DNA from 2 places in the Salinivibrio sp. IB643 genome. Region 1 is predicted to be linked to the other one. Evidence: predicted binding sites of a transcription regulator. Region 1 holds the regulator's gene; the other holds the start of a gene.

The links. Region 1 encodes MetJ, which represses methionine synthesis genes. Its sites were predicted from a motif close to TTAGACNTNTANANGTCTAA; they were not measured.
Region 2: metK (methionine adenosyltransferase) is a predicted target of MetJ. The motif match lies at 1,833-1,852, and genes of this name have one in related genera.

The regions. Positions count from the first base shown of each region.
Region 1 is NZ_MUFF01000007.1:162,130-166,563, reverse strand. It holds gene BZG77_RS05780 (bifunctional aspartate kinase/homoserine dehydrogenase II) at 1-1,019, opposite strand, end outside; gene metB (cystathionine gamma-synthase) at 1,095-2,255, opposite strand; gene metJ (met regulon transcriptional regulator MetJ) at 2,442-2,759, shown strand; gene BZG77_RS05765 (malic enzyme-like NAD(P)-binding protein) at 2,843-4,087, opposite strand; gene rpmE (50S ribosomal protein L31) at 4,343-4,434, opposite strand, start outside.
Region 2 is NZ_MUFF01000013.1:10,373-14,806, reverse strand. It holds gene BZG77_RS07695 (phosphoglycerate kinase) at 1-538, opposite strand, end outside; gene epd (erythrose-4-phosphate dehydrogenase) at 607-1,614, opposite strand; gene metK (methionine adenosyltransferase) at 1,924-3,078, shown strand; gene BZG77_RS07680 (SprT family zinc-dependent metalloprotease) at 3,151-3,654, shown strand; gene rsmE (16S rRNA (uracil(1498)-N(3))-methyltransferase) at 3,774-4,434, shown strand, end outside.

The DNA of each region.
Region 1 (4,434 bases):
CTCAACTCTTGTTTAATTGCCTGAAAATCTTGCCCGCGGGCGACATCAAACTGCAATAGGCACACATCATCCAAAGATGTAATGATTTTTGCCCCGCGTCCGGTAGCCAGTACACGCTCTATATGGGTCGAGCCACTATCGGGGGCCTGGGTACAACGTAAGGTCAGATCGGTCGCACTTTGCGCCACTGGCTGTAAAGTACGGCTATGAAGCACGGGCGCCGCCAAGCGTGCCAATTCGCCTGCTTCATCCAATCGGATTAAGGGTAACAAGCAAGCATTCTCGACGTGGCGTGGATCCGCACTGTATACACCGGCAACATCACTCCATATAGTCACGCGGCGGACCCCCGCTAACGCACCGAGTACCGTGGCCGAATAATCTGACCCGTTACGCCCCAAAAGCACGGTTTCCCCAGCTTGATTTTGCGCCATAAATCCCGTAATCACGACGTGAGATTGCGTGTGCTGAGAAAGTTGCTGCCGTAATAGTGGCCATGATGCGCCGCGATCGACCTCGGGTTGAGCCGCACGTTCCGCGCGTAAACAGTGGCGCGAGTCCAACATCACCGCCTGACGACACTGCTGATTAAGCAGCGCGGCTAATAAACGCGCCGACCAAACCTCTCCGAACCCTTGCACATCGGCTTGTACGCTGTCGCTCAGCGCTGTCTCCCCGAGCGACGCGATCGTCGCGATGTCAGCAGATAAGGCATCAACCAACTGTTGTTTGTGATCACCGTTGATCAGATTTTCAATCAAGTCTTGCTGAAAGGCACGGACGCCTTGCAAGGTCTCATGCGCCAACCGGCCATCTTTGCCCAGTTGAGCGAGCCAAGCAATGAGCTGATTGGTCGTTTTCCCCGCCGCAGAGACCACAATTAAGTCGTGCGCCTTTGCATGCCCCGTCAGCACATCGACCACACGGCGATAACAATCTGGGCTCGCTAAACTGCTGCCACCAAATTTATGCAATTGGCGTTGTGATTCGGGGGCGGTGTCCATCGGTTGCGCGTGCATGGCGAGGTCTCTCTTGGTCTCAATAAATATCAATAAAGCGGCGTGCTATGACAGCAACACCTATAGCAATCGGTTTTACTGGTTAGCTAAATGGGCGAAGGCATGCGCCAAATCGGCCACTAAGTCTTCTGCGTCTTCTAGTCCAATAGAAAAACGCAGCAACGTCGGGGTAATGCCAGCCTCGGCTTGCGCGTCATCACTCATCGCACGATGGGTCATTGACCCTGGATGCGTGACCAGACTTTCTACCCCGCCCAGCGACTCGGCAAGCGCAAATAAGGATAAGCCTTCAATAAAACGTGCGATCCCAGCGGAGTCCGTGTCCAGCTCGAGGCTGAGCATACTACCAAATCCAAACTGCTGACGGGCGGCAATGTCATGGCCTGGATGTGTCGCCAAACCGGGATAGTAGAGTTGCCGCACCGCAGGGACTGTTTGCAAATAGGTTAATACCGCTTGCGTATTTTGCTGATGTTGTTTAACCCGAGCGCCCAAGGTACGCAACCCTCGCAATGTCATATAACTGTCAAAGGCGTTACCTGTCGCGCCCAAGCAGTTGCCCCACCACGCTAATTTTGCAGCCAATTCAGGCGTCTTCGCCACTACAGCGCCACCGACAATATCAGAGTGACCATTAATAAATTTAGTAGTGGAATGCACGATGATGTCCGCACCCAGTGAAAAAGGCTGTTGGAGTGCTGGCGATAAAAAGGTGTTATCGACCACCACCCATGCCCCCACTTGGTGGGCCTGTTGGCAGATTTTAGCAATATCGACCACACGCAATAGCGGATTAGAGGGTGTTTCAACTAACACCAGTTTCGGCTGTTTTGCCAGCGCAGCGGTTAACGCCTGGTGATCAGATTGATCGACAAAACTGACCTGCCAAATCCCTTGCTTGGCGCGTGACTCTAACAAGCGATAGGTACCACCATAACAATCGTGCGGTGCAACAATGTGATCCCCTGCATCCAGTAAAGACAACACCAAGTTAATGGCTGCCATCCCACAGTTGGTCACCACGGCACCGGCTCCGCCTTCCAGTTCCGTTAACGCTTGCTCTAACTGAGCTCGAGTTGGATTGCCCCCACGGGCATAATCATAAGTGGGAACGTCGCCAAAAGCAGGAAAACGATAGTTGGTTGATAAATACAAAGGCGGCACAACCGCATGATGTTGCGTGTCAGTGCCAATTCCTGTTCGAACGGCAATGGTGTCGGTTTTTTTACCTGTCATGGTTCATCCTTGCTCTTGTTGCGCTGGCACGATTTACGTGATCCAGTCGTCATCATACTACCTTACCTCTGTACTTTTAGGACGTCAACACTTCTAGACGTCTAAACACCTTTGCATGTGGCGGTTAATATAGCTAAAATCTCCGCAGCATCATTCTGGGTATTCCATAATCAAGATAGGTGAGACATGGCGCAGTGGAACGGCGATTACATTAATCCGTATGCCGAACATGGTAAAAAGAAAGAGCAGGTAAAGAAGATCACCGTCTCTATCCCACTTAAAGTATTAAAAATTCTTACTGATGAGCGCACTCGCCGTCAGGTTCATAACCTGCGTCATGCGACCAACAGTGAGTTATTGTGTGAGGCATTTTTACATGCCTATACCGGGCAGCCTCTGCCAACCGATGACGACATCCGTAAGGATAAACCCGATAGCATTCCTGCCGAGGCACGTCGGATCATGGAAGAGTTGGGTATTGAGTTTGACGACAGTGAATACTAAACAAAAAAACCGCCATCGGCGGTTTTTTTATGGTAAGGCACTGTTTTCTAATTACAACATGTTTTCTTTACAGCATGTTTTCTTTACAACATATAGTTGTCTGGCATCTCAATACGGGCTACGCCGGTTTCGACGGCCGCAAGCGCCACGGCACGTGCTACCTTGGGCAGTAAACGGGCATCCATCGGCTTGGGAATGATGTAATCCGGGCCAAAACTGAGTGAAGACAAGCCCGCGGCATCCAAGACAGATTGTGGTACAGGCTCTTTCGCCAAACCACGAATCGCCTCAACGGCGGCCAACTTCATCGCATCATTAATTTCACTGGCACGCACATCTAATGCTCCCCGGAAAATAAACGGGAAACACAAGACGTTATTCACCTGATTCGGGTAATCCGAACGCCCCGTTCCGATGATCAGATCATCCCGGACTTGGTGCGCAACCTCTGGATTAATTTCAGGATCTGGGTTTGAGCAGGCAAACACGACAGGCTTATCCGCCATCAGTTTTAATGCCTCAGGCGAGAGCAAATCCGGGCCTGATACGCCAACAAAGAGATCCGCACCTTCAATCACATCTTCGAGGGTACGCTTATCCGTGTTATTGGCAAACAACTGCTTATACTTGTTAATGTCATCACGACGGGTGTGAATTACCCCTTTGCGATCCAGCATGTAAATCTTTTCGCGCTGGGCGCCACATTTAATCAATAGCTCCATACAGGCCACCGCAGCAGCACCCGCACCGAGACACACGATGGTGGCTTCACCAATATCTTTGCCTTGCAACTCGAGCGCGTTAAGCATCCCCGCAGCAGTGACAATCGCGGTACCATGTTGATCATCATGGAAGACAGGCACTTCACAGCGTTCAATCAGCTGCTTTTCGATCTCAAAACAATCTGGGGCTTTGATATCTTCAAGGTTGATACCGCCAAAGGTGTCAGCAATATTGGCTACGGTATCAACAAACTCATCGATGGTGCGGTGTTTAACTTCAATGTCGATCGAGTCCAAGCCGGCAAAACGCTTGAACAATAACGCTTTGCCTTCCATGACAGGCTTTGACGCCATCGGCCCTAAATTCCCTAACCCCAAAATCGCGGTGCCGTTTGAGATCACTGCGACCATATTGCCTTTACCGGTATAACGATATACGGCATCCGCATCTTGGGCTATTTCACGCACAGGTTCAGCAACGCCTGGGCTGTAGGCGAGAGCAAGATCCGCCGCTGAATCAGCAGGCTTACTGAGTTCGATAGAGATTTTTCCGGGTGTAGGGTATGCATGATAATCCAGCGCTTGCTGGCGTTTATCGTCCGACATGTCGTTTTCCTAGTTATTATCGTGAAGGGATAACCAATATCGGCAGGGAAGGATGACCGATATTAGCCAGACACTCTACAAACCACACAGGAAAGGTTTGTATAAGGGTAAAGATGGTAACGCAGCGGGGAAACGTCCACCAGTACTAACGCCGTATTCGCGATGATGCTCGGACCTGTTGTCCGAATACTAGGACGATACGATCAAAAAAAGGGACGCTGATGCGTCCCTTCTCTATATTCGGTCAATAGCTGCTTATTTTTTGCTGCTAAGGGCACCGAAACGTTTCTTAAAGCGATCAACACGGCCACCAGCATCAAGGATACGCTGCTTACCGGTATAGAATG
Region 2 (4,434 bases), on a different contig from region 1:
TATCCATTGCTTTGCCAAGCGCGTCGAGTTCGTTCGCCAGCAATGGTCCGGCACATGCGATCGGTGCATGCGTGCCCACACCATGGGTTGATGCTTGCGCGCGGTGCGCAGTACCAAAGGCGTCCATCACAAAAATATCGCACAGTGCGGCGTACTTTTTAGACAGTGCTTCGTCGTTCTTCTTCTCGCCTTTATTAAAGCGAACGTTTTCTAGCACGACGAGCTCACCGGCGTTCAGTTCAAGACCGTCTAAGTAATCTTTAGCCAGACTAACGTTGCAGTCTAGCGCGTCGTCAAGATAGTTCACGACAGGTTGCAGTGAGTATTGGTCTTCAGGTTGTCCTTCTTCAGGACGCCCCAAGTGAGAGGTCACCATCACTTTCGCACCGGCTTCCAAGCAGTGTTTGATGGTAGGCAATGACGCCAAAATACGTGCGTCAGAGGTAACTTTACCGTCTTTTACCGGCACGTTCAGATCCGCACGGATAAAGACACGCTTTCCGGCAAGATCTAAGTCGGTCATCTTAATTACAGACATAGGGTCCTCTCTATAAGGTTGCAAATTGAAACTGACTTAATCAGGGCGACCCCCTTGCGTTAGCGCACTCATTGCGCCATCGCCAAGGTGGTATCCAACATTCGGTTGGCAAAGCCCCACTCGTTGTCGCACCAAACCAACGTTTTTATCAGCTGATGATTACTCACCCGCGTTTGCGACCCATCGACAATGGCACTGTGTGAGTCGTGGTTGAAGTCTATCGACACCAAGGGCGCTTCGGTATAATCCAGTATACCGTCTAATGTACATCGAGATGCGGTTTGCAGAGCTTGATTTACGTCATTAACTTTCACTTTAGTACGCACAGTGACACTTAAATCCATAGCTGTCACGTTTATCGTCGGCACACGCACAGAAATCGCTTCGAACTTGTCAGAAAATTTCGGAAAAATCCTACCGATCCCAACATGCAATTTGGTATCGACAGGAATGATAGACTGGCTAGCCGTGCGTGTACGACGAAGATCGGAATGGTAGGCATCGATCACCTGCTGATCATTCATTGAAGAGTGAATGGTGGTGATGGTGCCAGACTCAATACCAAAGTGCTCATCCAGCGCTTTAATCACCGGCACAATGCAGTTTGTGGTACAAGATCCATTGGAGACAATACGATCGTCTGTCGTCAATGCCTCGTGATTGACGCCATATATCACGGTTCGGTCGACATCTTGGCTCGCAGGGTGTGAAAACAAGACTTTTTTAGCGCCAGCGGCAATGTGTGCTTCGCCGTCTTCACGGGTACCAAATTTGCCCGTACAGTCTAAGACAATATCGACATCAAGATCACGCCAAGGTAACAGTTGTAATTCCGGTAAGTGAAGAAGGCGAATGCTGTCGGTGGCGACAAACAAATGTTCTTGATTGTAAGAAACAGGCCAGCCGAATCGACCGTGGCTCGAGTCATACTGGAGCAGATGCGCCATCGCTTCCGGCTCGGCGAGTTCATTAATCGCCACCACTTGAATGCGATCGTGCTTACCGCTCTCGTACAGGGCACGCAATACGCTGCGCCCTATGCGGCCAAATCCATTAATTGCGACTCTGAGTGCCATGTCCATCGGTGCTTGTTTGACGATGGTACACAGTGTATCTCAAGCACGTAAAAGACGCACGTATTGTGTGATCTCAACCAAGAGCTATATACGCTTTGTCTCCTCTCGCCTTGTGATGACTTAAGGCTTGGTAACTCTCCTAAATGCTCGCCTTTGCTATACCTAGAGAGGCCCCCTGATGCATTAACTGACTTGCGTTTATCGTATTTGCGAATAAAATAGACGTCTAGAAGTTAAAACATCTGAGATGATCGGCGAGACAACTCGCTACGTATCGTCGGTATTCTTGATAACCAATGAGAGTGTCACATGGCTAAGCACCTGTTTACCTCAGAGTCCGTCTCTGAAGGCCATCCTGATAAAATTGCCGATCAGATTTCTGATGCGGTCTTGGATGCCATTCTTGAGCAAGATCCCAAAGCGCGCGTTGCCTGCGAAACCTATGTGAAGACCGGAATGGTCATGGTAGGCGGGGAAGTGACGACCTCAGCCTGGGTTGATATTGAAGAGCTCACTCGCCAAACGGTACGCGATATTGGTTACGTTCATTCCGATATGGGTTTTGATGCTAATTCTTGTGCAGTATTGAACACCATTGGCAAACAATCGCCTGATATAAACCAAGGCGTTGACCGCGCTGATCCCAAAGATCAAGGTGCGGGCGATCAAGGGATTATGTTTGGTTTTGCCACCAATGAAACCAATGTACTGATGCCTGCCCCTATTACTTACTCACACCGTTTGGTTGAGCGCCAAGCGCAAGTACGTAAAGATGGCATCTTAGATTGGCTACGTCCTGATGCAAAAAGCCAGGTCACTTTCGCCTACGACAACGGCAAGATTGCGGGCATTGATGCCGTGGTGCTGTCAACACAGCATTGCGACAGCATTTCAACCGACGATCTCCGCGAAGCGGTCATGGAAGAAATTATCAAACCGGTTCTACCTGCAGAATGGCTCACCAAAGAAACCAAATTCTTTATTAATCCAACGGGTCGCTTTGTGATTGGTGGCCCAATGGGAGACTGTGGTTTAACCGGCCGTAAAATTATCGTGGATACCTACGGTGGCGCAGCCCGTCACGGTGGCGGGGCATTCTCAGGCAAAGATCCATCAAAAGTGGATCGTTCTGCCGCCTACGCCGCACGTTATGTAGCGAAAAACATCGTCGCAGCTGGCCTTGCTGACCGCTGTGAGATTCAATTGTCGTACGCCATTGGTGTGGCCGAGCCAACGTCTATCATGGTCGAAACTTTTGGCACTGAAAAAGTGGCGCCAGAGGTGATTATTAAAGCCGTTCGTGAGCACTTCGATCTACGTCCGTATGGCCTACAAGAAATGCTCGACTTACTGCAACCTATTTATAAGCAAACTGCTGCGTATGGCCATTTTGGTCGTGAAATTTTCCCATGGGAGAAAACCGACAAAGCAGACCTATTGCGTGAATTTGCCAAGCTTGGTTAATCTGGCCTGATTCGCTTTTTACAAAGGGAAGCATTCGCTTCCCTTTTTTGATCGCAGTGTGAGTCGACACCTATGCCTTCTCTATCTAACACCTTGATACAATCGGTCACCGACCAGGTCCACGCCTGTATTGATCATGCCAATCGGCAATTAGATCGCCAACTGGTTTATCCAACAATAGGCTTTACGTTACGAGGGCGCGCCGCAGGCACCGCGCATCCGACAGAATGGCGATTACGGTTTAATCCGGTATTGCTCCAGCAACACGCCGACGCTTTTTTTCATGAGGTGATCCCGCATGAAGTCTGCCATTTAGTCACGTTCGCGCTGCATGGGCGTGTCAAACCTCATGGTCCGGAATGGCGCGATCTAATGACTAACTTGTTTCATGTTCCAGCAAACACGACCCACCAGCTTGATATCACAGCGGTGCAAGGGAAAACCTTCTCGTACCAATGCCGTTGTGGGCCAGTGGCCTTAACGATACGCCGTCATCATAAAGTTCTGCGCGGCCAGGCAACCTATCGGTGCAAACAGTGCCAACAGATACTAACGCCGGTCAGCGAAAAACATTAGCTATTTGCTTTTCCGTTCACCGTCCCCATATTATTGACACGTTCCCGATTAACACATCACCTATTGCCACCGGTAGCCATGTTACACTGGAGGCTGATTGATAATGGAAAGCGAACACCATGCGAATTCCTCGAATTTATCACCCGGCGCCTTTACCGTCTCAAGGCACGGTGACCTTAAGCGATGAAGCGGCGAATCACCTAGGCCGCGTATTAAGAATGCAAGCAGAGCAACCAATTCTGCTTTTTGATGGTTCTGGGGCACAATTTCCAGCGACCTTGACGCAAATCAGTAAGAAACACGTCACCGCAACCATCTCAGCCCGCGAAGAGGTCGGTGTTGAATCGCCACTAGATTTTGAACTGGGACAGGTTATTTCTCGTGGTGAGAAAATGGAATTTACCGTACAAAAATCGGTTGAGTTAGGGGTAAATACCATTACGCCACTTTTATCGGCGCGATGTGGGGTCAAGATCAATGCTGATCGACTGGAGAAAAAACGCCAACAATGGCAAAAAATAGCCATTGGCGCGTGCGAACAAAGTGGGCGCAATATCGTCCCCACCGTGAATCCCGTGATCAACCTAGACACTTGGTGCCAACAGGCATTTGATGGACTGAAACTCAACCTTCATCCTCGTGCACCGTATTCCCTCAATACACTTCCTCAAGCCCCTTCTAAGCTACGTTTGCTGATTGGGCCAGAAGGCGGATTGTCAGAAGAAGAAATAGCGATGACACGTGATCGCGGTTTTGAAGAAATTTTATTGGGCCCTCGGG